4 regions of the Cytobacillus sp. QJM3NY_8 genome follow, and region 1 is predicted to be linked to each of the others. Evidence: riboswitches for the same ligand, from Rfam matches in the RefSeq annotation. Region 1 holds a riboswitch; each other region holds the start of a gene.
What was found. Region 1 has a riboswitch for S-adenosylmethionine ahead of AC0VZ9_RS13435 (methionine biosynthesis PLP-dependent protein). Riboswitches for the same ligand answer to the same signal wherever they lie in the genome.

Region 1 (7,421 bases):
ACAAGCAATTCTTGCCGCTGCAACTACTGCTTCAGGTTCATCTGCATTCACATGCAGAATTGGCATTTCATAACCTTTGGCAAGATCACTTGCATATCTGGTAGAACGTGAATCATGTGATTCTGTTGTGAAACCAATTGTATTATTGGCAATGATATGGATCGAACCGCCCGTATTGTAGCCAGTCAGCTGTCCAAGGTTCAGTGTTTCTGCTACAATTCCCTGTCCTGGGAATGCTGCGTCTCCATGAATGATAATGGCTAAAGCAGCTTTTGGATCTACTTCAGGATAACCGGCCTTTGTTCTATTATCCTGTGAAGCTCTGGTATAGCCCTCAACCAGTGAACCTACAAATTCAAGATGGCTCGGATTGTTAGCTAATGTCAGTCTGGCTATGGTCGTATTCTCATCTTTGATCTGTTTATCAAGACCAAGGTGATATTTAACGTCGCCTGTCCAGCCGTAATTGATTCCGATAGATCCTTCGGAAGGAACCAGTTCTTTATTTGGCGCATGCTGGAATTCCGCGAAGATCATTTCATACGGCTTTCCAAGCACATGGGCAAGAACATTTAATCTTCCGCGGTGGGCCATGCCGATGTTAATTGTTTTGGCTCCATCAGAAACGGATTCAGAAACAATTTCATCCAGTAATGGAACCATTGTATCAAGACCCTCAATTGAGAATCTTTTCTGGCCAACGAATGTTTTATGAAGGAATTTTTCAAATTCCTCAACTTCAGTCAGTCTTCTTAAAACTTTCAGTTTTTCTGCCTTCTGCATTGACAGTTTATGGCTGTTGGCCCCTATTTTACGGCGAAGCCAGTCTTTTTCGTTTTCATCAAATATATGCTGGAATTCAAACGCAATTGGTCCCATATAAGCGCTTTTCAGGAATTCAATTGCTTCAAGTCCGTTGCGTAATGGATAGGTGGCGTCTTTAGTAATGACACCGGCAGGAATCTCTTTTAAATCATTTTCAGTTAAGCCATATTTGCTCAGTTCGAATAATGCACTTTCAGATTTATTGTTACCCAGCGGATAAATATCTGCAGCCAAGTGGCCATATGTGCGGATATTATCAGCAAGGCGAATCGCAGCAAGTGTTTTTTCAAGCTGTCCGGCATTCATTGGCTGATTTGCTGATGAAGCCATTTGCGGAGTTCCTTCACTCGCTAGAGGGGAACCATTTCTTTCAAAGTAGTCTTTCATTTCAGGATCGATAGAAGATGGATCCTCTAAGTATCTTTCATAAAGTTCAATAACGTAGCCAAGGTTGGGGCCATGAAATCCTTGTTCAAAAGGTCCCTCACCATTCGATGGCTTTTTCATGGAAAATTACCTCCATAACTGTTTTTAAGTAAATAATTCAAATACATTTTTCTCCCCTGAAAATACAATACCCGTCTATATGATGCATTAACGATTTATTTTTACGAATAATAATATTTTTCAGAGGATAAAACGTTTCCACAGTTATTCTAACACGGAAAATCTAGTTGTACAAAGATAAAAACATGAATATAGTGGAAAACTATTAAAAATTTTTTTTTAGTAATTACTTATTCTAATAAAATGTTTTGTTAAATGTTAAACAATTATAAATAAGAAATAACTGGGTGGTTTTTAGGGGTTCATTTTAGATTGTTATTATCCGTAAAATTTTGCACGCTGATTTCAGCGCGGGATCTTCTTTCCGCCGGGAGGAACAGAGGTCCTCAGCTCCGCCTGCGCGGTCTCCCGCTCCCTCTCCCTCTCCTGCCGCAGGACATTTAAAAAGGCTTCCTTGACTAATACCGCACGACGAAAATGCGGATGAATTTTCGAGAATCATGTGCCCATAGCGATGATCAGTTCAGGTTAATAACTAAGTTCAAGCAAAAATTCAAAAACATTTTGTAAAAGCACTTTCTTATATAGAAGACAAAATAAAAAAGCCGGCAGTCGTCCGGCTTTAAAAAGTCTCAACTAAGTTAATATAGATTTGTTTCACTGCATTCGCATTTTTTCTGTTTTCTTTTAGGGAAGATTCAATTGCTTCTCTCGTTTCCACAGGAAAATCAAAATGGCCGCAAGTTGTACATTTTTCGAACATGGAACCAGAAACATTTACTTCAATGCCATCCATGGTCTGGAATACTGCTGGACCCTCGGATTCCGCAAACCGGTGGCGGCAGTGGCTATGTTCACGCATATTAGCTCCCCTCCAAGAAAAATTTCATTTACGTTCATTATAAAACAAATATTCTGAACTTTAAAGTGATCCCCTTCTAACATTTTATGCCAGGTTTTTTTCAAAAGAATAATTTGTGTATTTTTAAGACACATTAAAATTATTCAAATTCAGGAGGTTTTTCCATGAATATTGGCAGAGCAAAAGAGATTGCTGAGTCTGCTGAAATGCACAGTGTTACTTTGAATGGCATCCCGATCATCATTCAGCATGTAGATGAGCAGACTAAAACAGCACGTGTTTACACAAAAGCAGATTCTGAAAAAGAAATGGATGTGCCGGTTAACGATTTGATTGAAGAATGAATACCCCAAAAAAACTTTCCAGAATCTGATGGGAAGTTTTTTTGTTCAAAATTTTCCTCATTCCCCCTTAAAAAATGGAGACTGAGGGCAAAAGGACGTAAGATACCTGGTCGGATATTTTTTATAACATAAAATATTCAAAAAAGTGTTGACGATTAGCGGTTTACTGTAGTAAAGTTTAGAGAAAATTTAATATTTGATTTCTTATCCAGAGAGGTCGAGGGTAAGGCCCGACGACGCCTCAGCAACCAGCAATCATTTTTTTGATTGAAAAGGTGCTAATTCCTGCAAGTTTCTAAAACTTGAAAGATAAGAAGAATGGCTGATCACATTAAAAAGTCTTCTTCTTATAGAAGGCTTTTTTTTATTTTTTATAAGGAGTGGTTACAAGCATGTATAATATTGACACCAGATTAGCGCAAATCGGAAACAGGAGCGAGTCAGCAACAGGTGCTGTCAACCCGCCCGTATATTTTTCCACGGCATATCGCCATGAAGGCATTGGCCAGTCAACTGGCTTTGACTATAGCAGAACAGGCAACCCTACCCGCCAGCTGCTTGAGGAGGCAATCGCCGATCTGGAAGAAGGCGACCAAGGCTATGCCTGCAGTTCTGGAATGGCCGCAATTCTTACCATTCTTTCTCTTTTTAAATCCGGAGATGAATGGATTGTATCAAAGGATTTATATGGCGGTACATATCGTCTGCTTGAACAGGGCTTCAAGAAGTGGGGACTTCAGTGCAAATATGTAAATACCAGCAATTCCGAAGATGTTGAACTATTAATCACGGAAAAGACCAAGGCAATATTTCTGGAGACTCCAACTAATCCGCTTATGGAACAGACTGACATTCAATTGATAGCAGACATTGCCCAAAAGCATAATATCCTCCTTATAGTTGATAACACGTTTTATACCCCTCTCCTTCAGCAGCCGTTAAAGCTTGGAGCTGATATTGTGATCCATAGTGCAACCAAGTATCTTGGCGGGCATAATGATGTCCTTGCCGGATTAATTGTTGCAAAAGGCAAAGAGTTATGTGAGGCACTGGCGATGAACCACAATGCCGCAGGTGCTGTCCTTAGCCCTTTTGATTCATGGCTGTTGATCAGAGGGATGAAGACACTCTCTCTCCGCATGGAACGTCATGAAGAAAATGCGAAGGAATTAGCAGAATTTTTATCGGGCCACGATGCAGTAACAGATGTCCTTTATCCCGGCAAGGGCGGCATGATATCATTCCGAATCAAGGATGAATCCTGGGTGAATCCATTTCTGCAGAGCCTCTCCCTTATCTCCTTTGCTGAAAGCCTTGGAGGAGTCGAGAGTTTCATAACTTATCCAGCAACCCAGACACATGCGGACATTCCTGAAGAAATCCGTATTGAAACCGGTGTCTGTAATAGGCTTCTGCGTTTCTCGGTTGGAATAGAAAATGCAGAAGATTTGAAGGCGGATCTTGAACATGCTTTTGCTAAGGTTGTTAAGGAGGCAGTACGATGAGTTCGAATTACACATTCCAAACGAAATTACTTCACAATAATCAAAAATTCGACCCGGAAACAGGAGCTGTCAGTGTACCGATCCAGCATGCCTCCACTTTTCATCAAAAAGATATTGATGTGTTCGGAAAATATGATTACAGCCGCAGCCTGAATCCAACAAGGGAAGCACTTGAAGAAGTCATCGCGGAGCTTGAAGAAGGTATTAGAGGGTTTGCCTTTTCTTCTGGAATGGCTGCCATTTCTACAGCATTCCTCCTCTTATCTCAGGGAGATCATGTTGTCATTACAGAAGATGTATATGGCGGAACCTATCGAATGACAACAGAAGTCCTGTCCCGCTTTGGCATTGAGCACACATTTGTTGATATGACAAATCTTGAGGAAGTAAAAGAAGCAATCCGTCCCAACACGAAAGTTTTCTATGTAGAGACTCCTTCCAACCCGCTGCTGAAAGTGACAGATATACAGGCCATCAGTTCACTTGCAAGACAGCATGGAGCCTTGACATTTGTGGATAATACCTTCCTGACCCCTGCCCTTCAAAAACCGCTTTCTTTAGGTGCAGATATAGTGCTGCACAGCGCAACCAAATTTTTATCCGGACACAGCGACGTCGTGGCTGGCCTAGCGGTTGTGAAAGATCCGGATTTAGGTGCAAGACTTGCTTTTCTCCAGAACTCCTTTGGAGCCGTTTTGGGTGTTCAGGATGCGTGGCTTGTGCTGAGAGGCATTAAAACGCTGCAGGTCAGGCTTGATCAGTCTGTGAAATCAGCTAAGAAAATTGCTGGTTTCCTTAATGATCACCCATCTGTTAAGAAGGTGCATTATCCAGGTTTTGCAGATCATCCCGGATATAAAATCCAGAAAATGCAGGCTGTGAACGCAGGTGCCGTCCTATCTTTTGAGCTTGAAGATGAGCTATCGATGAGAAGATTTGTTGAAAATGCGAAAATACCTGTTTTTGCAGTAAGTCTGGGAGCTGTTGAATCCATCCTCTCCTACCCTGCAAAAATGTCACATGCAGCCATGCCAGCATCCGAACGGGAGCAGCGCGGAATAACGGACAGTCTTCTTCGTCTATCTGTTGGCCTGGAGAGCGCAGATGATATTATAGAAGATTTCAAGGCAGCTTTATCTGCTGCCGGAAAAACAAAACATTCGATTTTACAGCGGGGGTGATATTTTGAGTTTCCTAAATAAATTAAAGAATGAAATCATCATAGCAGATGGCGCGATGGGAACTCTTCTGTACTCCTATGGTACCGACAGCTGTTTTGAGGAATTAAATTTATCACAATCTGAACAGATCCAGCACATCCATGAAGCATACATAGGCGCAGGGGCTGAATTGATCCAAACAAATACGTATGCGGCGAATTATTTGAAGCTTCAGCGATATGGACTGGAAGACTCCGTTAAGGAGATTAACAGTGCTGCAGCAAGGATTGCCAAAAAAGCTGCCAAGGAACGCGCATATGTTGCTGGTACAATCGGCGGGATCAGGGGATTCAAGCCCAACATGATTACACTTGAAGAAATAAAAAGAAGCTTCAGGGAGCAGCTTTATTGCCTGCTGCTTGAGAATGTAGATGGTATTTTGCTTGAAACCTATTATGACCTGGAAGAGCTTGAGACTGTCCTTGCCATAGCCAGGAAAGAAACTGATTTGCCGATTATCGCACAGGTGTCTCTTCAGGAAGCGGGTGTTCTTCAGAACCAGACTTCTATCGCTGATGCTTTAGCAAAGCTTGAAGGAATTGGTGCGGATGTTGTGGGAATCAATTGCAGGCTTGGTCCGCATCATATGCTGAAAACTCTCGAAAGTGTGCCTTTGCCAAAGCATGCCTATCTTTCTGCTTATCCAAATGCCAGTATTCCAGCCTATACGGATGGCAAATTTCATTATGAAGGAGATGCAGAATATTTCCGGCAGTCAGCGATTGAATTCCGAAATCAGGGTGTCCGCCTGCTTGGAGGCTGCTGTGGAACAACACCTGACCATATCAAGGCGTTTTCTGACGTTTTAAAAGGACTTCCGCCAATAGAGGAAAAAGAGACAAAGGCAATCAATAAAGTCATGGTTTCTGAAAAGCCATCATCATCAAGAGAGCTCCCTCCTCTTCAAGATATTGTCAGGGAAAGGCCTTCTGTCATTGTTGAATTGGATCCTCCAAGGAAGCTTGATACTTCACGCTTTTTCGAAGGTGCAAAAGCATTGAAAGAAGCCGGAATAGATTCTATTACACTTGCAGATAACTCCCTTGCTTCCCCCCGGGTATGCAACTCTGCGCTTGGATATCTCGTCAAGCAGCAGACAGGATTGCGCCCGCTTGTTCATGTGACCTGCAGGGATAGGAATATTATTGGACTGCAATCCCATTTAATGGGTCTGCACGCACTTGGATTAAATGATATTCTTGCCGTAACGGGTGATCCTGCACGTGTCGGTGATTTTCCAGGAGCATCTTCTGTATATGATGTCTCATCATTTGAATTGATCAGTATGATCAAGCAGTTAAATGAAGGGTTATCTTTTTCAGGGAAAGATCTCGGCCAGAAAGCTGCCTTTTCAGTTGCAGGGGCTTTTAATCCCAATGTCCGCTCATTGGAAAAAGCTGTTGGACGGCTTGAAAAGAAAATTGAACATGGTGCGGACTATTTCATCTCGCAGCCTGTTTTTTCTGAAGAGAAGCTGCTGGAAGTTCATGAGGCTGTGAAAGATTTAAAAGCACCTGTTTATATAGGCCTAATGCCTCTTACCGGCAGCCGGAATGCTGAGTTTCTGCATAATGAAGTTCCTGGAATCAAAATTTCCGACAGCATTAGAAACCGGATGGCTTCATTAAAGGATGATCCTGCACAGGCTGGAGCTGAAGGCATAGCTATTGCCAAGTCGCTGATCGATGCCGCGGCAGAGCTGTTTAATGGCATTTACCTCATCACTCCATTTATGCGCTATGAAATGACTGTTGAACTATCAAACTATGCCCGTGAGACAACCGAACGGCTTTCAAGGAGGAAACAACATGCATAAACCATCACTGCAGGAGCAGATAAAAAAGAAAATCCTGATCATGGATGGAGCAATGGGCACCATGCTGCAGAGGGCCGATCTTACCGCTGCTGACTTTGGCGGCGAAGAATATGAAGGCTGCAACGAGAATTTAAATATAACAGCTCCTTCGGTGATCGAACATATTCACCTTGAATATTTAAAAGCCGGCGCAGATATTATTGAAACCAATACCTTTGGCGCAACCAGCATTGTTCTGGCAGATTACGATCTGGAAGAAAAAGCTTATGAACTAAATAAAATTGCTGTTGAAATTGCCAGGGAAGCTGCAGACCGCATTTCAACTCCTGAATGGCCAAGATA
Region 2 (7,421 bases), 910 kb from region 1:
GCATGTTTTCCGCATATGATTAAATCCACAGGCATATCTTTTGAAATACGCTCCAATGCTTTAGACAGAGCATAGCTTGTTGCCAGTGTATCTGCGCCGGCAAATGCACGGTCTGAGATTAAAAAGCCGCGGTCTGCTCCTATTTCGATGCTTTTCTTAATAACAGCAACAGCCTGTGGAGGTCCCATGGATAAAACCGAAATGGTGCCTTTTCCTATGGTCTTTGTTATTTTCACTGCTTCCTGTACTGCATGGGCATCATAAGGATTTAAAATGGCAGGTGCACTGCGCCGGTCAAGAGTGTTGGTTTTGGGATTGATTTTAATAATTTTTGTATCAGGCACTTGCTTGACACACACTACTATGTGCATTTTTTACTTTCCCCCCTCTAAACTTAAAGCTTCTATAAGTATAGTTCGCTTTAAGAGATAGATAAAAAAGCTTTGTATTACGATATGATTCTCGATACATGCATAGTACTGCTATGAAGAATTAATAAGAATTGTGCAGTTCATTACTAAGAAAAGCGAGAACTGGCGCCAACTAAAAAAAAGAATCCTCAACGGATCCTTTTTTTTCTTCCCTATTATATGTTCAATCTATGTGCTTGGAATTTTAAAATTATACAACAGCTTTCTTCCATAAGAGAATCATTTCCCGGAAGGAAATCCTCATTCTTTTCTTTTGTTCCTTCTCTCTTTTAACGACGCATTGATATTCAAAAATTAATTGATCAAGTTCCTGGCTGCAGCGAACCGTTTCCTGGCTCGCCATTCCATTTTTCTTGGCCGTTTCTATCATTGTTTCCCTTTTTTGCTGAATTTCAGTCAGCAGCTGTATTCTTTTATAGCGCAACTTTCTTCCTCCTACTCCTATCCCTTTATCCGATATAAATGTGTCTACTTGAAGCATTATTACAAGAATTTCTATAAATGTAAATAGATTCGCAATATTAGACAATCTTTTTCCGAATTTATTTTTATCGACATCAATTTCAATTCGCCCTCATGGGGTTTCGACACATTCTGCTAAATTTATTATGTGGCATCAACGGGATTTGATAAAAAAATCGCAAGACCATAATATGTTAAAAAAATATCCAATTGTTATAGCAGGAAAATAAAAACCCAATGCCGGGGGCAATGGGTGGGTCATTAAATTATTGATGAACTTCCTTTTTTTCATAAATTGGCACCCATCCTTCTGCGGTAACAAAAATCCGGATGGCTACTACTTTTCGATCCTCCTGAAGAGTAAAATAATGACGGATGTTTTCGGGTACGGATATTAAATCGCCAGGATTCAGGAATACTTCAAAGAACTCTCCATCTTTTCCTTGTATAGCAAAGACTCCATGACCGCTGACAATAAATCTCACCTCATCATCTGTATGATGATGCTCCTGCTGGAAATTCTGAAGAAGCTGTTCTAAATTCGGCGTATTCTCTGAAAGGGAAATTACATCCTGTGCCTTATATCCTCTTCGATCAGAAATATCCTTAATTTCTTCAGCAAATGCAGCCAGAATTTCTTGTTTCTCATCATCGGAAAGTAAATATTTTTCCTGCAGATTTTCAGGCAATTTATCTATTGCCCATTGCTCATAGATAACCTCCTGCTTTTCCAGAAAAGCAGCAACCTCTTCCTGATTCCTAATTTCTTTTTTTGAATTTTTCAGTACGATATATGCCAATCTAATCATTCCTCTCTATTATAATTTTTTTCTCGCATGATTTAATAACAGCAGTTCATATATTAAACTACTTTAATTAGCTGATCGGGCTTATATGCCAGGAGCCTTAACTGATAACGGAACAGAAACTCTGAAGCCTCAAGGATCTTTTTAGCCTCAAAGGAGGTTCTGCCCCATACTGTAATTCCATGATTTCTTATCAAGACGGCACCTGAATCTTCATGTACATGGGAAGAAAAACACTTTGCCAGCGTTGGAATATGCGCATGATTCGGAATAATCGGAATCTCGAGAACAGCATCTTCCTCCCACTTATCAAATGCTTTAATCAGCTCTTGCCCTTTAAATGTAACCGCCGCCTGATCACCATAAATTTCTGAAATGACATTATTGTCAATAGTATGTACATGAAGACTGCATTCAGCTTTCGTTCTTCGATATATCTCAGAATGCAGAAGTGTTTCAGCAGAAGGCTTTAAATGTGTTTCCCCTGCCGGGTGTCCATATTCATCAACAAGGAGAAAGTCTTCATCAGTGCGTTTCCTTTTATCCTTTCCGCTTGCTGTTACGAGGAATTGAAGGGGATGTGAGCTGACCTTAATGGCCAGATTTCCGCTTGTTCCCATAAACCAGTCCCTTTCTGCAAGCTCTTCCTTAATATCTGCAAGCTCATTCCATTTTTCCCCAACTCTGCTCATACCCTCACCTCATTTAATCTTTTTAAAAGCTCAATGCAATCATAGAATGTTTCAAAGGCAGAATGATTTAGGTTCATCTCTTTGCTTTTCTCCAGGAGCAGATCTCTGGCAATGACAAAGTCTGCCTGTTTGGCAGCCTCCAGATCGGTTACTGAATCTCCGATCACCACTTTAAAGGTGTTCTCATCCACCAGTTTCCTCATAATAGAAGGCTTGCAGCAGCCGCAATTCTTATTGCATTTTTCATCGCAGCTATGGGGCCATAAGATATTAATTGTATCGCCGCTAAAATCAGAACTATTGCAGAACACCTCTTCAAAGGGTCCATACTTATCCAGTACAGGAGCCACAAAAAAATCTATTCCTCCGCTGACTATATAAAGCGGTATTTTTTCTTTTTCCAGATAATCGATAAATGGCTGAAATCCCTCTCTTACTCTTGCATTTTCTAAGATGAAATCGGTGATAGCATCTTTCAGACTGCTTGGCAGAAGGGAAAACATCTTTCCTACTCCTTCTTGAATGGTAATTTCCTGTCCCAGAACTTGATTTTTTAACCCCTCCCATTGAGAAGGAGCAAAGTGCTTCATGATATGAATGATGTTATCGTTTTCGGTAATAGTTCCATCAAAATCACAAAATACCGCCACTTTAGCCATTCTTTACAGCCACCTCTTTGTACCCCCACAGATCAATCGCTTTTTTTAATTCAGGGAAGTTTGATGGAGCATCTGTTAAAGAAGCCCCATTTAAAATTAAATCTATCGCCTGGCGGAATGCCAAACCGCCTCCTCTTGCCCCATCCGGATGCCCATGTACGCCACCTCCGGCATTAATTACACTGTCTATTCCGAAGTCTTCGAAAAGCAAAGGTACAAGACCCGGATGGATGCCGGCTGATGGAACCGGAAAGGTTCTTTTGCAGAAATCATTCCTAGTCAGGGTATCCCCAATTGATAAGGCCAGAGTTTTTTCAAGGGCAACCGATCCATAAGGTGAAGGGAATAGAGACAAGTCTGCGCCTGCATACCTGAGGAGTTTGCCTAAAAGCAAAGGATAGGAAATCCCATAAACACTTGAAGCAGAAAGAGCTCCACTAACTGCAGGATGTGCCATGATAGGCAGCCCTATCTCATCATCTTCTCTTAATGACTGCAAAACATCGAGCCCATACGAGAATACGTTGAAGAGAAGAAGATCTGCACCAAGTCTGGATGCTTTCCTTGCCTTATCTTTTAAATCAAAAGACCTGCCTGTTAAATTCACAGCATATAGGGTACGGTGGCCTGTTTCCTCATAAACCTGCCTTAGCACTTCTTTGCCTTCGGTTATCCGGGCTTCAAAAGGTGTAAGGCGGTTTTCAAATAGAATTTCATCATCTTTTACAAGGTCGATGCCGCCAAGGGCCTGTTCCCTCAGCTGCGAAGTTAAAAAATCCATGTCTTTGCCCAGCACCCCTTTGAAGATGCTCATCAGAAGGGGTCTATCATATACATTCAGTTTTTCCCTCAGTCCGTCAATCCCGAATCGTGGCCCAGGAAAAAAGCTTTTAAGTTCATTGGAAAACTGTAAATCTAACAATTTAATCTTTCCATCCAATGATAGTTTTCCAAAGACTGTTGTTAATATTGCCGGTAAATCAGGACTGAAATTAACAGTTGGATAGGCAATCTTAATGACTGCGGCTGTTTCCTTTTTTTCTTCATCTTTAGTATAGTCTTCAACAGAAACGACCCTGCCTTTATGCTTTTCCAGCTGCTGTTTTTCTAGTTCCGGCAAATGGGTCCATGACCCGACCGTTAAGCCTAAAGCGATCTCCTCGGCCTTTTTCTCCGGGTTATGTTTTTCATCATGAACCAGATACGTTGCAATAATTTCACTCATGTATATTCTTCCTTTCAAAAATCAAAGAATGAAAACAATAAAAAACCTCTTCAAATAAGAAGAGGTTAGGATAGCAATCTAACATCTTCTTATCTTTCAGCTATAAGCTGCAAGATTTAGCACCGTGCTCATGTATAAGTCGGTTGCCGGGCTTCATAGGGCTAGTCCCTCCGCCTGCTCTTGATAAGAAAACGAAACGAGTATTCAGTTAATTTAGAATTAAAATTTAATTAGAATTATGACAGTGCTTAATATTTTTGTCAATTGAATTATGAGAAAAATTTAAAATAAATTTAATTTTTTTATTCTGCCCACTGCTTCTTTAAGTCTCTCCTCAGATGTCAGTAAACCCGCTCTCACATACCCTTCTCCAAAATCACCAAATCCGATGCCTGGTGCAACCGCAATATGCGCTTTATCCAAGAGATAGTCAGCAAACTCTTCCGATGTAAATTGTTCAGGGACCTTGAGCCATGCAAAAAAAGAGCCTTTAGGAGCTTGAACATTCCAGCCGATTTCCCTGAGGCCAGAGATGAATGTATTACGTCTGGATTCGTATATGGAATTCAATTCTTTAACACAATCCTGTGGTCCTGACAGAGCAGCTGCTGCAGCTTCCTGAACAGCACCAAACAAGCTGACGTATAGATGATCCTGCATAAGGTTCAGTGCTGCGATGACACTTGCATTTCCAGCTGCAAATCCAACTCTCCAGCCTGCCATATTAAATGTTTTTGAAAGTGTATAAATTTCAATTCCGACCTCTTTTGCCCCTTCTGCCTGAAGAAAGCTTTCAGGCTTTATGCCGTCAAAGCCAATTCCTCCATATGCAAAATCATGGACGATGCAAATACCATGGCTTCTGCTCAAATCAACTGTTTCTTGAAAAAAGTCCTTGTTTGCCACTGCTCCAGTGGGATTATTTGGATAATTAAGGAACATCAGTTTTGCTGCATTAAGCTGGTCTGCTGACAATTCACTGTATACTGGCAGGAAGTTATTTTCTTCTCTTAGAGACATTGTCACCATTTTTGCTTTGGCAAGTGCAACACCTGACCAATAATCAGGATATCCCGGGTCCGGAACCAATACGCTGTCCCCAGGGTTTAAAAGGCATTGAGGGATTTCAACCAGTCCGGCTTTACCACCAAAAAGGATGGCTATTTCGGTTTCAGGATCCAATTCAACATTAAATTCCCTTTTATAAAAGTCAGCAGCTGCCTTTTTTAAATACGGGAAGCCCTGGAAAGGGGAATATTTATGGTTTTGCGGATTATCGGCTGCACTTTGAAGACTCTTGACAATATGCTCTGGTGTAGGCATGTCAGGATTGCCCTGTCCAAGATTGATGACATCATGCCCTTGTTGGAGTTTTCTCCCCACTTTGGCTGTCAAAGATGCAAAAAACTGTTTAGGCAGACTTTTCAAAAGATCTGATTGCGGATAATTTACCAAATTGTTCACCTGCTTAAAAAAAAGATTGAAAATATAGTCACAAATGATATAACGTAAATGGTAAGATGTAAAGTAAAATTTTGAAAATTTCCATCTATCGGACTAATTTTACCATAAGGATATGATGATTGCGGGGGAGTTTTATGAAATTAAAGATTGCCTGTTTGCAAATGGATATTGCATTTGGAAAACCTGAGGATAATTTTAAAGCAGCCGAAATCATGATTAAAAAGGCGCTTAGGGATAAACCGGATGTTATTGTGCTGCCGGAACTTTGGACGACTGGTTATGACTTGACCAGATTGGGTGAAATTGCAGACCAGGATGCAGAATCATCGCTAGTCTTTTTGAAAAAGGCCGCACAGAGCAATCGGGTTCATATGATTGGCGGATCTGTTGCAAAGAAAACACCCGAAGGCATTTACAACACTCTGCTGATTGTAGATAACCAAGGTGACCTTATACATGAATACAGCAAGCTGCACTTGTTCAAGCTGATGAATGAACATCTCTATCTGAACGGCGGGACAGCCAAGGGAGTTTTTTCACTGGAAAATAGGAAGTTTGCAGGGATGATTTGTTATGATATCCGTTTTCCTGAGTGGGTGCGGACCCATACAGCGGAAGGTGCTGAAGCTTTATTTGTAGTAGCTGAATGGCCATTGGCCCGGCTGGCACATTGGCGGGCACTTTTGATTGCGCGTGCCATTGAAAACCAGTGCTATGTAATTGCATGCAACCGCTCCGGGTCTGATCCTGACAATGTCTTTGCTGGCCATTCGATGATTATAGATCCTTGGGGAGTAGTGCTTGCAGAAGGTTCTGAAACGGAAGAAATCCTATATGCTGAGATAGACCTGGATAAAGTGAAAGAAGTCCGCAGCATGATTCCGATTTTTACCGATCGCAAACCGGATTATTACTATTGAAGGCATGCAGGGCCCTAACTGGGGCCCTGCCTTGCTTTACCCTTCTATTTTCGCCCACATTTCCGGAGGGTTTAATTCATAAATGCCATTTTCCCTGTACATATAATGATTTATAATAAATTCTCTGCGTATCGTAGCATAGTCTTCATGATACTGTTGAATATATTCGTTAAGCTCTTTTTCTTCATATTTTTTCCCCATTTTCAATCCTTTGATTAGATGCTCAAAAACCATGAGTCTCTTCTTCCTCTGTGCAGGAATATTCTTCAGCTTTCCATCTTTGGTAAAGAAATTTTCAATAACCTTCTGGCTTTCTATATTTTGTTCTTCCATTTTCTTAACCTCCTCTTTATCTGCCAATTTTGCAAGAACACCTGATTGATGTTTCAGTACGGATTCATTTAAATAAAAATAAACAGTATTTTTATCTCTTCTCTGATAAACAAGGTTTATTTCCCTCAGTTTATTTAAATGATGAGTAATGGTTGGCGGAGTTAAACCAAGCTTCCCCGCTATCGCCTGTCCATGCAAAGGACCTTTGGCAAGGAGAAAAACAATCCTGATTCTGGTTGGGTCTCCCATTGTCTTATAAAAAGCTACTAAACGATTTAATTGCATATTTTCAGCGCCCTCATTTCGATCGATATCTAATTAGATGATAATCGAATCCCACTCATTCAGTCAACCATATATATAATACCCCCATAAAAAAATCACCTAAGAGGTGATTGTTAAGATTGAGCTATTTTATATAATTAGACC
Region 3 (7,421 bases), 2.1 Mb from region 1:
GAGCAAAGCTTCCTGGTTTTTTGCATTTTAAAAAAATATAGAAATTAGACTTTTCAATATTCTAAATATATTTACAAAACCCTTTTGAAAGAGTATGATACTTAGGGAATCGAAATAATCATACAGTGCAGGAAGGGATCCGGATGGCATTTTACAAGGAGTGGGCAGGCCAATTTAAAGGCTATAACCGCAATATAAAATTGGCTTTTATGGCGAATACCCTTACACAAATAGGCTTTGGGATATTCATGGTAATCTATAATTTTTACATAAGGGAGCTTGGCTACTCCGAAAGTGTTAATGGGCAAATCATATCTATGACTGCACTCGCCACAGCACTGATTCTTGTGCCGGCAGGAATCGCAAGCGACCGAATTGGAAGAAAAAGAGCGATGCTGTTCGGGGCTGTTGCAACGGGTGTCGCTATGCTTTTCAGAAGTATGGTTGAAATGCAGGAACTCCTGATTTTATTTGCCTTTTTTACAGGGCTGACTACAGCATTTCTGCAAGTATCCGGCATACCATGGCTGGCTGAGAATTCTAAGGCTGACCAACGGGTTCATTTATTCAGCACCCATTTTGCCATTATGACGGGTGCAAATGTAATCGGAAACTTAAGCGGAGGCATCTTTACGGATGTATTTTCTTTATTTGTGGACCAGCTCACCAGCATCCGGATTACACTTCTGATTGCAAGTGTTTTCTTCATAGCAGGCCTTGTTCCCATCCTTCGTTTCGCAGAAGCTCCGAAAGATAAAAACGATGTAAGAGGCATAAAAGGTTTTTCGTTCAAAAACCTATCCGCTAATAATGAAGGCGTCAAAATTATCGCCATGTTTGCTTTTGCGCAGCTGCTGATAGGAATTGGAGCAGGACTGGTTATCCCTTATCTAAATCTATACTTCGCAGACCGTTTTGAAGCTTCCAATTCAACCATTGGCATTATTATTTCATTAGGGCAGGCTGCCACAGCTTTTGCTATGATTATCGGCCCGGTTGTGGTAAGGAAGGTGGGAGAAGTCAGAGCAGTTGTAATCCTGCAGCTCATGTCACTTCCTTTTCTGCTTTTAACTGCTTATACAGAGAATCTTTGGCTGGCTGCCATCGGCTTTTTGTTCCGGCAGGCATTAATGAATGCTGGAAACCCAATACAAATGTCGCTGATGATGTCTAGGGTAAATGATTCGATGAAAGGGCTGGCAAACTCCGTTAATCAGATGGTTTTCAATCTGGGCTGGGCTGTAATGGGGCCTATTTCAACAGGAATTGTCATGAGATATGGAGATTATTGGGGATATGCACTCGTATTCTCCATTACAGCTTCTTTATATTTGATTGGCTCTCTCTATTTTTTCTTTGTTTTCAAAAACTATAAAAAGACAAAAACTGCATCACCTTCCGTAAAAACAGTATAATCTGACATATTTCTCGGGAAATGAAAGACAATGCCTAATAAACAGGTATTGTCTTTCTGGTTCTTCCAGAATTAATAAATTTGAAATGCGAGAACTGTCTGGCTCCAGCGATCTTCTGATTTTGTCGAAAGAAAATTAAAGGATTGAAGCCATTTATTACTGAATATTAAAGATGATAAACCCATTAAAAGAGGTGAGGCTGTGAAGGATTTACCTGATGTATTTATCCGGGAATTAAAGTCTAAAGGTCATCTTGGATACTTTTTAAGAAAATCAAATTTCTCTTTGCTTATTAAGGCGGGAAATATAAGCATTCCTCTGGAAATTATGAATGGGGAAATCCGGAAGGCCAGTCACACCAGTAATTTTGATGTGGAGGTCTCGGGCTCTGAAGAAGCTGTGCTGTCATTGATTTCAGGCGAGTTAAAGTTAAGGGATGCTATTTTCCAAAATAAAATAAAGATGGAAACCACCTTCAGAAAAAAATTGCTCCTCGAATCCTTTTTCTGTTTAGGGAAAATTTCATATCACAATACTTGACCATTTTTTAAATAGTATGATAATATCGTTTTAATATCAATTAACTGAATATTCTTATCAAGAGAGGCGGAGGGACTGGCCCAGCGAAGCCCGGCAACCGGTAAAGTACACGGTGCTAAATCCAGCAGAGCGGGATGCTCTGGAAGATAAGAAGAGACGATAAAGCCCTCTTCTTATGAAGAGGGTTTTTTCATAATATCAGACTTTTTTCTTTGAAATTTGATAACTGTCTAGCTCCAGGCACCTTGCATTTTTCTTAGTTCTTCGATAAGAAATACTAAAATTTTTATAGAGGAGAGAAAGCAATGACTGATAAACAAAAAAATTACCGTTTTGAAACAATTGGAGTGCATGGGGGACTGAAGCCAGACCCTGTAACTGGCGCAAGGGCGGTACCGATTTACCAGAACAATGCTTACCAGTTCAAGAATACAGATCACGCTGCAGATCTCTTTGCTCTTAAAGAGCCAGGATATATTTATAGCAGGATACATAATCCGACTGTAAGTGTATTTGAGGAAAGAGTGGCCTTGCTTGAAGGAGGAGTTGGTGCCCTGGCTCTTGCAAGCGGACAATCTGCCATTACGCTTGCCATTTTAAACATAGCTGAAGCAGGGGATGAAATTATTGCTGCGTCCAATTTATATGGCGGTACTTATAATTTGTTTGCAGTCACACTTCCCAAGTATGGAATTAAAGTGAAACTGGTTGATCCAAAAGAGCCGGAAAATTTCCGTAACGCGATTACAGATAAAACAAAGGCCATCTTTGCCGAAACGATAGGGAACCCAAGCTTAAAAATCCTGGATATTGAAAAGGTAGCAGCAATTGCACACGAGAATGGTGTGCCGCTGATTGTCGATAACACTTTTGCTACACCTTATCTATGCAGGCCGATCGAACATGGGGCTGACATTGTTATACACTCTGCGACTAAATGGCTGCTCGGCAATGGAACAACAATGGGAGGAATTATTGTAGACGGAGGAAAATTTGACTGGAATTCCCATAAGTTCCCGGGCTTTACAGAGCCAGATCCCAGCTACCATGATATTGTCTATAGCGAAGCAATTGGCGAGGCGGCTTATATTATCAAAGCACGCGTACAGCTTTTAAGAGACTTAGGGCCTGCTATGAGTGCGCAAAGTGCATTTCAATTCACATTGGGGCTTGAAACTTTGCATGTACGGATGAAAGAGCATGTTGCCAATACGAAAAAAGTAGTGGAGTATCTAGAGGCGCATCCAGCTGTTAATTGGGTCCTGTATCCTGGAAATGAAAGCCATCCGGATAAAAAATTGGCGGATAAGTACTTGCCGAAAGGAGCAGGAGCTGTGGCTGTGTTTGGAATTGCTGGCGGAAGAGAAGCAGGTGCCAAGCTAATAAACAGCCTGAAGCTTTGGGCACATGTGGCAAATGTCGGGGATGCAAAGAGCCTGATTATCCACCCTGCAAGTACAACTCACCAGCAGCTGGATGAAGAAGGTTTAAAAGCTGCGGGAGTGCCGGAGGATCTAATTCGAATTTCTATCGGAATCGAGAATGCGGAAGATTTGATTGAAGATCTGGAACAGGCGATCGAAGCAGCTGCAGGCATTACATCACTTTCTGCAAAAGCATAAAGGAAAATTTACCATTCATTTTTTTCCGAAAGTTTAAAATTTCTTCGTTGACACCTTTTTGATGGCTATGATACGATAGCAAACGTAATTAATAAACTGCTTAATTTATTAAAATATTAATTGAATATAAATCGTTACGCTCTTATCAAGAGAGGTGGAGGGAAGTGCCCTATGAAGCCCGGCAACCGTCAATTATTTGAAATGGTGCCAATTCACTCAAAGCATAGCTTTGACAGATGAGAGAAAGGACTTAATTTTTAATGCCTTTCTGCTCATGTGCAGAAAGGCATTTTTGCTTTTAGCGCATGAAAGCCTATAAGGAGTAAAAAATAGGGGAATATAAGCAGTCTAATAATTATAATCTGTATCTTTCGATTAAAGAGGTGACAATTCACGTTGATTTCTATAAAAGATGTACAGAAGATTTTCTCTTCAAAAAAAGGCCAGGTAAAAGCTGTTGACAATGTAAACCTGGAAGTAAAGGAAGGAGAAATCTTCGGAGTTATCGGATATAGCGGTGCAGGTAAAAGTACCTTGATCCGCATGCTGAATGGGCTGGAGCTTCCTACCCATGGCAGTGTGACAGTTGCAGGAAATGAGGTTTCAAAGATAAAGGGAAGCAAGCTAAGAAAAGCGCGTCAGGAAATAAGCATGATCTTCCAGCATTTCAACCTATTATGGTCGAGAACGGTAAGAGAGAATATCGCTTTTCCGCTTGAAATTGCTGGTGTTTCCCGGCAGGAAAGGCTGAAAAGGGTAGACGAGCTCATTAAACTCGTTGGCCTTGAAGGAAGAGAAGATGCCTATCCTTCCCAGCTCAGCGGCGGTCAAAAACAAAGGGTTGGAATTGCTAGAGCCCTTGCCAACAATCCAAAAGTACTGCTTTGTGATGAGGCGACATCTGCACTTGATCCGCAGACTACAGATTCCATTTTGGAGCTGCTTGTTGACATCAATGAGCGTCTGGGCTTAACGATTGTCCTAATTACTCATGAAATGCACGTTATCCGTAAAATCTGCCATCGGGTTGCAGTCATGGAAGGCGGCCGAATTGTTGAAATCGGGCCTGTATTGGATGTATTTAGGAATCCAAAAGCTGTGATTACAAAGCGGTTTGTACAGCAGGTGACAGAGCCTGAAGAAACTAAGGAAACGATTGATCATCTGGTCGATTTGTATCCAAAAGGAAAAGTAGTGCAATTAGGGTTTGTCGGCGAATCAGCTGAACAGCCGTTGATTACAAACCTGATCCGTAATTTCCAGGTAACCGTAAATATCCTTCAAGGAAAGATTTCCCAGACACAGAATGGTTCTTACGGTACTTTATTCATCCATGTTGATGGAGAAGCAGAGGAAGTTGCAAAAGCCATCGAATTTATTCATTCTCAGCAGGTTGGCGTGGAGGTGATTTCCAATGCTTAACGAATGGTTTCCAAATGTGAAATGGGATTCCATGTGGGAAGCTACAATGGAAACCCTATATATGACAGCTATTTCTGTTCTCGCAACTTTTATTTTAGGTGCAATTCTGGGATTGCTGCTCTTCCTGACTTCCAAGGGTAACATTTGGGAAAACGCAGCAATTAATAAAGTTATTTCCGCTTTCGTCAATATATTCCGCTCAATTCCGTTTATTATTCTGATCGTGTTATTGATTCCATTTACCAAGTTTCTTCTTGGAACAATGATCGGGGAAGATGCAGCACTGCCTGCATTAATTATTGGTGCCGCCCCGTTTTATGCCCGTATGGTGGAAATAGGCTTGAGGGAAATAGATAAAGGTGTAATTGAAGCGGCCAAGTCTATGGGGGCAAAAACAAGCACGATTATCTGGAAGGTTCTGCTTCCGGAATCAATGCCCGCCCTTGTTTCGGGAATTACCGTTACAGCCATCGCGCTTGTTGGCTACACGGCCATGGCCGGTGTCATCGGTGCTGGCGGACTTGGAAACCTTGCTTACCTGGAAGGATTCCAGAGGAGCCGCAGTGATGTGACGCTTATGGCGACTGTCATTATTCTAATCATCGTATTTATCATCCAGTTTATTGGAGATATCATAACAACTAAATTAGACAAACGTTAAGGAGAGATTCATATGAAAAAATGGTTATCAATTGCTCTTGCACTTGCAGTAGCACTTGTTCTTGCAGCTTGCGGAACGTCAGAAGAAGACGGCAATGCCGGTGAAGGCGGAGAAAGTAAAGAAAGCACTAAAATTACAGTAGGGGCTTCCAACGTCCCACACGCTGAAATCCTTGAAGAGGCAAAGCCATTACTTGAAGAAAAAGGCTTTGAACTTGATGTTGTACCATTCCAGGATTATGTATTGCCAAACCAGGCTCTTGAGTCTAAGGAGCTGGATGCAAACTATTTCCAGCACATTCCTTACCTTGAGTCACAGAAAGCTGAACATGGATATGATTTTACAAATGCAGGCGGAATTCATATCGAGCCAATCGGAGTATATTCTCAAAAATATAAGAGCCTTGACGAACTTCCTGAGGGTGCATCAATCATCATGAGCAACTCAGTAGCAGACCATGGCCGTATACTTTCCATGCTTGAAGCAGAGGGACTTATTACTTTAAATGAAGATGTAGAAAAAACCGAAGCAACTCTGGAAGATATTAAAGACAATCCTAAAAAGTTAAAGTTTGATACTGAATATGAAGCTTCACTTCTTCCTCAAATCTACAATAATGAAGAAGGGGATGCAGTCCTGATCAACTCCAATTATGCAATTGATGCCGGTTTGAATCCTCTTAAGGATTCAATTGCAATTGAAGACAAAGATTCCCCATACGTAAATGTAATTGCTGTCCGCTCAGGCGATGAAGAAAAAGAAGGAATTAAAGCTCTTGTAGAAGTCCTTCGTTCTAAAGAAATTCAGGATTTCATTCTTGAAAAATATGAAGGTGCCGTTGTACCGGTATCTGAGTAAGAGTTAAAAAGGCAGGCGTCTATGCGCCTGTTTTTTTATAGTATAGGTATAATTTTTGAACGTCGATAACAGTCCAGTTCTAGCGCCTGCCTCCTCGAAGGTCGGGAGTGGGCAGGGCGCTTCCGCTTTAATTGCCATATCTCAGGCCTGCTTCCCGTATAGATTGAATAGTAATCAAACATACTAACCTTGAAACTATTTCGAAATGGAGTGGAGCCGAATGGAACATTATCATGAACCTTCAAACTCGATAGAAGCAGCCCTTCATGACTATAAAGTTGGATTGGGTGTTTTCACTGAAAAAATGCCTGATTTAGCACAGCATTATAATGCTTTTACAGAAGCCTGTTTTAAGGAAGGGGTTTTATCCCAAAAGGAGAAGCAGCTGATTGCACTTGGAATCAGCTTATATTCTCAGGATGAATATTGCATTATTTATCATACGAAAGGATGCATCGATCAAGGTGCGTCAGAAGAAGAAATTCTAGAGGCAGTAGGAGTTACTGCAGCTTTTGGCGGCGGTGCCGCAATGAGCCAGGCGGTTACGCTTGTCCAGGAGGCTATGACAGAATTAAATCAGCAAAATCATTAATAATCAGCTCCTGCTCAATAGCAGGAGTTTTATTATTTCCATGATAATTTCAGAAAATTATTGAAACAACCATTAATCCAGAGGATATGGCCAGTATTTTAAGAATGCGCATTATGAAAGCGCCTCATGGGTTCTCGTTCCTTATTTTGCTAAAAAAATCAGGTTTTTTCCGCTTTGTGCGGGGTATATGGTGAGTGTTAAGATTTTAGATGTAAAACTAAATGCGAAAGCATAAAAACCGAAAGGATTGATTCATTATCAGTCAGTTACAGCTGAACTACACGAGTGAAATGGAAAAAGCTATGCAAGCT
Region 4 (7,421 bases), 1.8 Mb from region 1:
CTATTCTTATTTTTAATAGTGATATTCAGAAAAACAATGTTAAAAACGGCACCAATGTTTTTACTTGTCTTCATCCTGATTTCTGGTGCATTTGTTTATGACAACCTTTCAGGCAGCCAGCCTGCTTCAGCCGTAAACCAAATTAAATCATGGCTGTCTGAACCTGCTGAGAAAGCCAGCTCTTTCCTTGGAAACAACACTGTCGTAATAAAGATCAAGGAAGAAACAATTATAGATGCACCCGCAGTCAATCAGTTTCCTGAGCTCCCCAGAGGATGCGAGGTGACGAGCTTATCCATGCTCCTTCAGCATGCAGGAATACAGGCTGATAAAATGACACTCGCTAAAGAAATAAAGAAAAATCCTGAGCCTTATCGCATAGAAAACGGAAAAATCTATTTCGGGCACCCGAATGACGGATTCATAGGCGATATGTATTCCTTTGATAATCCAGGTCTTGGCGTTTATCATAAACCGGTAAAAGAGCTTGCGGAAAAGTACATGCCTGGCTCCATTGAAGACCTTACCGGATCCGATTTTGAAGACTTAAAGATCCATTTGTCAGATGGCAGGCCTGTCTGGGTTATTATCAACACAGCCTATAAACAGCTTTCTGATGACTTTTTCCAGACCTGGCATACGCCAAGCGGAAAAATACAGATTACCTATAAAGAGCATTCAGTCCTGCTCACAGGGTATGATCAGGAATACATGTATTTCAACGATCCGCTCACAGGAGAGAAAAATAAAAAAGCACCCAAAAACGATTTTGAAAAAGCATGGGTGCAGATGGGCAAACAGGCTATTACCTATCTCCCATAAGAAAAGCGGAAGCGCCTTGCCCACGAAAGAACGCAGACTAAGATCGCCGCGACCTCCCAAAACCTAACGTTTTCGGTCGTGCGATGTTTATGCTAACGAAGCATTCCTTATCCTGCGGCCTCAAGCACAAGACGAGCATTCCGGAAAGACGTCCTTTGCCTTTTGTGAGGGAGTGTCTTATCTTTCGTCCCTAGGAGCCTCAGCTAGACAAGCTTGTGATCTCGAGGTGGGAGGCTGCTTGCGCCAGACAATTATCTGACTTAAAAAATTTATACATTCTTATAATTAATAAAAACGTCCACCAGGTTTTCACCTGATGGACGTTTTTATTTTTAGCCTTTAAGCGGCTGCAAGTCTTTATTTAACAAATACTCTTTCTCAAAAGAATACTTTTTCTCCACATATACCTGATGCCAAACCATGAACATAAGAACTGTCCAGATTTTGCGGCTATTGTCCGCTTTATCCTGACAATGGTCTTCTAGCAGCTGCAGTACGTAATCTTTATTAATTAGATGATCTGTGCTGCTTTCACGAATGATATTTTTCGCCCATTCATTCATCTCGTCTTTCAGCCAGTGGCGGATTGGCACAGGGAATCCAAGCTTCTTGCGGTTCAGCACATGGTCTGGAACGACTCCTTCAGCAGCTTTGCGAAGAATATACTTCGTAGTTCCATTGGCCGTTTTCAGGCTGGTCGGAATTTTGGAAGCCACTTCAAACACTTCTTTATCAAGGAACGGAACACGAAGCTCGAGAGAATGAGCCATCGTCATTTTGTCCGCTTTCAATAGAATGTCTCCGCGCATCCACGTATGAATATCGATATACTGCATGCGGTCAACCGGATCATAGCCCCGGCTTTCTTCATATAGCGGTTTAGTGATATCCGTATAATTTAAGCTGTCTTTATATACATGAAGCAGGCTGCGCTTCTCTTGCTCTGTAAACATTTTTGCATTTCCAATGTAGCGCTCTTCCATTGGTGTTACACCGCGTTCGATAAAGCTTTTCCCCTTCATTCCCTCTGGCATCATGTTTGCAATCATGCGTAGAAGCTTTTTGCCGATGGCAGGAATTTTATTGAAGACTTCCAGGGATTGTGGTTCACGGTAAATATTATAGCCGCCAAATAGCTCATCAGCGCCCTCACCTGAAAGTACAACCGTTACATGCTTGCGTGCTTCTCTTGCTACAAAATAAAGGGGCACACAAGCCGGGTCAGCAAGCGGATCGTCCATATGCCACATGATTCTCGGAATCTCATTCATGTATTCCTCAGGAGTTATGATGTAGCTGATGTTTTCGACACCCAGCTTTTCCGCTGTTTCTTTCGCTACATCCACCTCGCTGAAGCCATTGCGTTCAAACCCGACGGAGAATGTTTTAATAGCAGGATGGAATTCTTTCGCAATGGAAGCAATGATGGAAGAATCTATTCCGCCTGAAAGAAATGAACCTACCGGAACATCGGCACGCATATGCATTTTGACTGAGTCGAACAAAACATCTCTAATTTCTTTCGTGAAATCAGCTTCTGACTTCTGCACTGGATGGAAAGCAGCTTTCCAATATCGCTTAATATCCATTTGAGCACCAATTTTTTTAGTAAAATAATGGCCAGGCTCAAGCTTATGGATTCCCTCTGACATCGTGTTTGGCTCAGGCACAAACTGATAGGTCAGATAATGCTGGAGGGAGTCATAGTTTAATACATCATTTTGAAGAGCCAAAAGAATGCTCTTCTTCTCTGATCCAAAGAACGTGCGGTCTCCCTTATCGTAATAAAAGAAAGGCTTAATCCCAAATGGATCTCTGGCTCCATATAGAGACTGTTCCTGTTTATCCCAAATGACAAACGCAAACATACCGCGCAATTTTTCAACAGCCTTTTCTTTCATATGGCTGTAAAGGGCAATTATGACTTCTGTATCGGAGCTTGTTTCAAAGCTTAATCCAGCTTTGAGAAGTTCTTCACGAAGTTCCACATAGTTATAGATTTCACCATTAAAGATAATCCAATAACGCTCATTCTCGTATGTCAGCGGCTGGTGTCCGCTTTCGATATCGATAATGCTCAGCCGGCGGAAGCCGAATTGAATATGGTCATCAAAATAGTATCCTGAATCATCGGGACCCCGATGGGTAATGATATCATTCATATTTTGGAACTGTTCTTTATCTGCGTCACGGTAATTTTGTGCTTTTTCATGTACACAACCAATAAAACCACACATTATGTACGTCACCTACTCCATTCTTTTCTCAATATTTAGATACAGCCTTAACGGCTCCTTTTTCTTAGAAAACATACCCTATAATACTACCACTAATCATTTATAATTAGCACGTGGAATATAAAAAAAATATGCACGGAAAATTAAGCCATTATCCGAAGTTTATACGATAACATATAATTATAAACGACTAAAGAGCATAAAGACCGAAAAGTGAATAAACACCCTTTATGTATAATGACGCAAAAAAGAAAGCGGGAGTTACATTGATTAATGCAACTCCCGCTTTTTATATTTTTGTCTCCCCCTTAAAGTATCGGGGATGGCCAAAGAGCTTCCGCTTTTCTATTAAGCTTCAGAGCGAAGGATTTCAGCTTTGTCCGTACGCTCCCAAGGAAGATCAACATCTGTACGTCCGAAGTGTCCGTAAGCAGCTGTCTGCTTGTAAATTGGGCGGCGAAGGCCAAGCATGTTAATAATTCCTGCAGGGCGAAGATCAAAGTGCTTTCTAACTAGATCAACTAGTACATCTTCATCGACTTTGCCTGTTCCGAATGTATCAACAGAAATCGACACTGGCTGTGCTACACCAATCGCATAAGCAAGCTGAACTTCCACTTTCTCAGCTAAACCTGCTGCCACAAGGTTCTTCGCTACATAACGAGCAGCATAAGCAGCAGAGCGGTCAACCTTTGTAGGATCCTTACCGGAGAACGCGCCTCCGCCATGACGGGCATATCCGCCGTAAGTATCAACAATGATTTTGCGTCCAGTCAGGCCTGCATCCCCTTGAGGTCCGCCGATTACAAAACGTCCTGTTGGGTTGATGAAATACTTTGTATTCTCATCGATTAGTTCTTTGGGAACAACCGGGTTAATAACATGCTCCTTAAGATTGCGCTGGATTTGCTCCAGGCTGATCTCAGGGTGATGCTGGGTAGAAATAACGATTGTGTCAATGCGGACTGGCTTGTCATTTTCATCATACTCAACCGTTACCTGAGTTTTTCCGTCCGGACGAAGGTAAGGAAGAATTTCTTCTTTACGAACTTCAGTCAGACGGCGGGAAAGTTTATGTGCTAAAGAAATCGGAAGAGGCATTAGCTCTTTCGTTTCGTTGCATGCAAAACCGAACATTAAACCCTGGTCCCCTGCACCGATTGCTTCGATTTCCTGATCACTCATTTGTCCTTCCCTTGCTTCAAGAGCCTGGTCAACACCCATTGCAATATCTGCTGACTGCTCATCAATGGAAGTTAAAACTGCACATGTTTCGGAATCGAAACCATATTTAGCACGGGTATAACCGATTTCTTTTACCGTTTCACGAACGATTTTTGGAATATCTACGTATGTAGATGTTGTGATTTCACCTGCAACTAATACAAGTCCAGTTGTTACAGAAGTCTCTGCAGCAACACGGGCATTCGCATCTTTAGCTAAAATCGCATCTAAGATTGCATCAGAAATTTGGTCACAGATTTTATCCGGATGACCTTCAGTAACTGATTCAGAAGTAAACAAACGACGCTTTGTTGACATCTGGCTTCCTCCTTATAAATAGAAAATTGAGCGAGAATTAAGAAATGGGGAAGCGGAAAAGAACTTTTCCCTGTCATTTCATGGATCTCTGTTTGATACGGAACTCATTCCCTTAGTAGTATGAAATAAACATGGAGTTTTTATTAGAAAAATAGGCATCGCTGGCTAGAAAGCCAGGCATCCATCTTTTCTTATGCCTCTCTGCAAGCTGCTAAAAACTCACATAAATAGTACATTCCAAAAGCCGTTCATCCCATTGCCTGTGCAAAATAAAAAACCTTCTCAATAGTGAAAAGGTTGAAAGCAAATCGATTCGCGCCTTTCACTCTTATCGTTCAAGGAATTACGTCCTTGCGTCAGGTTAGCACCTTTGCTGATAAATGCCTTTTAGCAGGTTTAGCAGGTTGCTGGGTTTCATAGGGCCTGTCCCTCCACCAGCTCGGGATAAGAGAGTATCCGTTCAAGGTTGAATCATACCGTATTTTATCGAATCATGTCAACAAGTTTTCATTATTTTTAACAGTAAAATTTCAGCATTGAAAATTATGCTCCATGCTTACAGCGAACAGCTTCCATCATCACATTTTTTCTTTAGAAATTTATGCCTGTTTTTAGCAATCCATTTGTAGATCGGATCGCCCAGTATTGGCGTCAATGGGAGATATAAAAGGAGGCTGATTAAAAAGGAGGCAGGAAAGAGGAACAGCAGTCTCCTTACTGCAGAATAACCCTTTTTCACACCGCCCGATGGAGTAATAATATGAAGCTCTCTGCGCAGGTCATGCTTGGAAAACGAGAGAGAATCCGGGATTTTTTCATACTCCTGCAGAGAAATCCATACCACTTTATTCAGCCAATCAAGTTTTTTAAATATCTTCTTTGTTTCCTTGCATAAAGAACAAGTTTCATCATAGAGGGCAATTGTCTTCATTTTAGATCAGTCCCATGTTAAAATTAACACTTTCTTCTATATTAACATATATCAGTTATAAGGTGATTAAAGTGGAATTGCATGTCCAATTATGACATTTTTATAACATGAATAAAAAAGTTTCGTAATAGTATAGACTAATCGTTTTAATGTGTTATACTAATTTCGAGATGTAATCACTTTCATAAAAAAATCGGAAAAAAGGAAGGTATTCATCAGATGAACTCTGTAAGCATATCAAACGAATTGAGCGAATTATTAAATGGCAGCAACATTCAAGTGCAATTATCCGTTCCTCAGCTTGTGGAAAAAGTTTTAAACCGCAATGAAGGGTCCCTTACCTCTACTGGCGCCGTACGCGCTACTACAGGAAAGTATACAGGACGTTCTCCTAAAGATAAATACATTGTTGAAGAAGCATCAAATAAAGATAAAATGGATTGGGGCAGCGTAAACCAGCCTATCTCTGAAGAAGCATTCTCTAATCTTTATAATAAAGTAATCAACTACTTAAAAGAAAAAGAAGAAGTATTTGTTTTCAAAGGCTTCGCAGGCGCAGATAAAAAGCACCGCATGCCAATCCAGGTAATTAATGAATATGCCTGGCACAATCTTTTCGCACATCAGTTATTCATTCGTCCGGCAGAAGACGAGCTATTGGATCATCAAGCAGAGTTCACAGTCATTTCTGCTCCTAATTTCAAAGCAGACCCTGCAGTTGACGGCACAAAGTCCGAAACATTTATCATCATTTCATTCGAGCGCCGTACTGTTTTAATCGGTGGTACTGAATATGCAGGCGAAATGAAAAAGTCCATTTTCTCTGTTATGAACTATATGCTTCCAGAAAACGGGATCCTTCCTATGCACTGTTCCGCGAACGTTGGTCGTGAAGGAGATGTTGCTTTATTCTTCGGCTTATCCGGAACAGGGAAAACAACCTTATCTGCAGACCCTAACCGCAAGCTGATTGGGGATGACGAGCATGGCTGGTCAGCAAATGGCGTCTTCAATATTGAAGGCGGCTGCTATGCGAAATGCATTAACTTATCCCGTGAGAAAGAACCGCAAATTTTTGATGCTATCCGATTTGGGGCTGTATTGGAAAATGTGGTAGTAAACAGCGAAACTCGGGTTGCTGATTACGATGACAGCACTTTAACTGAAAATACACGTGCGGCTTACCAGCTTCAGGCCATCGATAATATTGTTGACCCAAGCATTGCCGGACATCCTAATACAATCGTATTTTTAACAGCTGACGCATTTGGCGTATTGCCTCCAATCTCTAAACTGTCAAAAGAGCAGGCAATGTACCATTTCTTAAGCGGATATACTTCCAAGCTGGCAGGAACTGAGCGCGGCATCACTTCACCGCAGGCAACGTTCTCAACTTGCTTTGGATCACCTTTCCTTCCGCTTCCTGCAAACCGTTATGCTGAAATGCTTGGCGAGAAGATCGATGAGCATAATGCAAAAGTCTTCCTGGTAAACACAGGATGGACTGGCGGAGAGTACGGAGTCGGTGAACGCATGAAACTTGCTTACACTCGTGCTATGGTGGAAGCTGCACTTGAAGGCGAACTAAACAACGTAGAAACAGTCAAAGACGAAATTTTCGGATTGGAAATTCCGCAGCACGTTACGGGTGTGCCTGACGAAGTTCTTCAGCCAAACAAAACATGGGCAGATCAGGCTGCTTATGAAGCAAAGGCAAAAGAACTCGCTGCAAAATTCCGTGAGAACTTCAAGAAGTTCACAAGCGTTTCTTCTGAAATCGAAGAAAAAGGCGGACCAATCGCATAATATAGAAAAGGAATTGCAGCTTAGCAGCAATTCCTTTTTTATATTTCATTTTATAAGTCTTCAAGCTCGAACGAATAAGTTTC

Region 2: another riboswitch for S-adenosylmethionine. It lies ahead of AC0VZ9_RS08780 (2,3-diketo-5-methylthiopentyl-1-phosphate enolase); the one in region 1 lies ahead of AC0VZ9_RS13435 (methionine biosynthesis PLP-dependent protein).
Region 3: another riboswitch for S-adenosylmethionine. It lies ahead of AC0VZ9_RS23855 (O-acetylhomoserine aminocarboxypropyltransferase/cysteine synthase family protein); the one in region 1 lies ahead of AC0VZ9_RS13435 (methionine biosynthesis PLP-dependent protein).
Region 4: another riboswitch for S-adenosylmethionine. It lies ahead of metK (methionine adenosyltransferase); the one in region 1 lies ahead of AC0VZ9_RS13435 (methionine biosynthesis PLP-dependent protein).

The regions. Positions count from the first base shown of each region.
Region 1 covers NZ_CM149681.1:2,581,244-2,588,664, forward strand. The annotation lists gene sucA (2-oxoglutarate dehydrogenase E1 component) at 1-1,332, opposite strand, end outside; gene AC0VZ9_RS13425 (hypothetical protein) at 1,955-2,194, opposite strand; gene AC0VZ9_RS13430 (H-type small acid-soluble spore protein) at 2,359-2,538, shown strand; SAM riboswitch class I at 2,740-2,854, shown strand; gene AC0VZ9_RS13435 (methionine biosynthesis PLP-dependent protein) at 2,931-4,043, shown strand; gene metC (cystathionine beta-lyase) at 4,040-5,224, shown strand; gene AC0VZ9_RS13445 (bifunctional homocysteine S-methyltransferase/methylenetetrahydrofolate reductase) at 5,229-7,079, shown strand; gene metH (methionine synthase) at 7,072-7,421, shown strand, end outside.
Region 2 covers NZ_CM149681.1:1,669,187-1,676,607, reverse strand. The annotation lists gene AC0VZ9_RS08805 (electron transfer flavoprotein subunit beta/FixA family protein) at 1-371, opposite strand, end outside; gene AC0VZ9_RS08800 (aspartyl-phosphate phosphatase Spo0E family protein) at 622-855, opposite strand; gene AC0VZ9_RS08795 (1,2-dihydroxy-3-keto-5-methylthiopentene dioxygenase) at 1,160-1,702, opposite strand; gene AC0VZ9_RS08790 (methylthioribulose 1-phosphate dehydratase) at 1,756-2,391, opposite strand; gene AC0VZ9_RS08785 (2-hydroxy-3-keto-5-methylthiopentenyl-1-phosphate phosphatase) at 2,388-3,050, opposite strand; gene AC0VZ9_RS08780 (2,3-diketo-5-methylthiopentyl-1-phosphate enolase) at 3,043-4,275, opposite strand; SAM riboswitch class I at 4,362-4,465, opposite strand; gene AC0VZ9_RS08775 (pyridoxal phosphate-dependent aminotransferase) at 4,558-5,730, opposite strand; gene AC0VZ9_RS08770 (carbon-nitrogen family hydrolase) at 5,874-6,659, shown strand; gene AC0VZ9_RS08765 (DUF2087 domain-containing protein) at 6,696-7,277, opposite strand; gene AC0VZ9_RS08760 (methylated-DNA--[protein]-cysteine S-methyltransferase) at 7,402-7,421, opposite strand, start outside.
Region 3 covers NZ_CM149681.1:4,644,536-4,651,956, reverse strand. The annotation lists gene AC0VZ9_RS23865 (MFS transporter) at 144-1,415, shown strand; gene AC0VZ9_RS23860 (SCP2 sterol-binding domain-containing protein) at 1,617-1,955, shown strand; SAM riboswitch class I at 2,007-2,108, shown strand; gene AC0VZ9_RS23855 (O-acetylhomoserine aminocarboxypropyltransferase/cysteine synthase family protein) at 2,261-3,577, shown strand; SAM riboswitch class I at 3,717-3,820, shown strand; gene AC0VZ9_RS23850 (methionine ABC transporter ATP-binding protein) at 3,974-4,999, shown strand; gene AC0VZ9_RS23845 (methionine ABC transporter permease) at 4,992-5,660, shown strand; gene AC0VZ9_RS23840 (MetQ/NlpA family ABC transporter substrate-binding protein) at 5,673-6,518, shown strand; gene AC0VZ9_RS23835 (carboxymuconolactone decarboxylase family protein) at 6,739-7,110, shown strand; gene AC0VZ9_RS23830 (YuzK family famiily protein) at 7,401-7,421, shown strand, end outside.
Region 4 covers NZ_CM149681.1:4,430,078-4,437,498, forward strand. The annotation lists gene AC0VZ9_RS22655 (C39 family peptidase) at 1-822, shown strand, start outside; gene asnB (asparagine synthase (glutamine-hydrolyzing)) at 1,155-3,059, opposite strand; gene metK (methionine adenosyltransferase) at 3,408-4,601, opposite strand; SAM riboswitch class I at 4,927-5,052, opposite strand; gene AC0VZ9_RS22670 (thiol-disulfide oxidoreductase DCC family protein) at 5,158-5,532, opposite strand; gene pckA (phosphoenolpyruvate carboxykinase (ATP)) at 5,752-7,338, shown strand.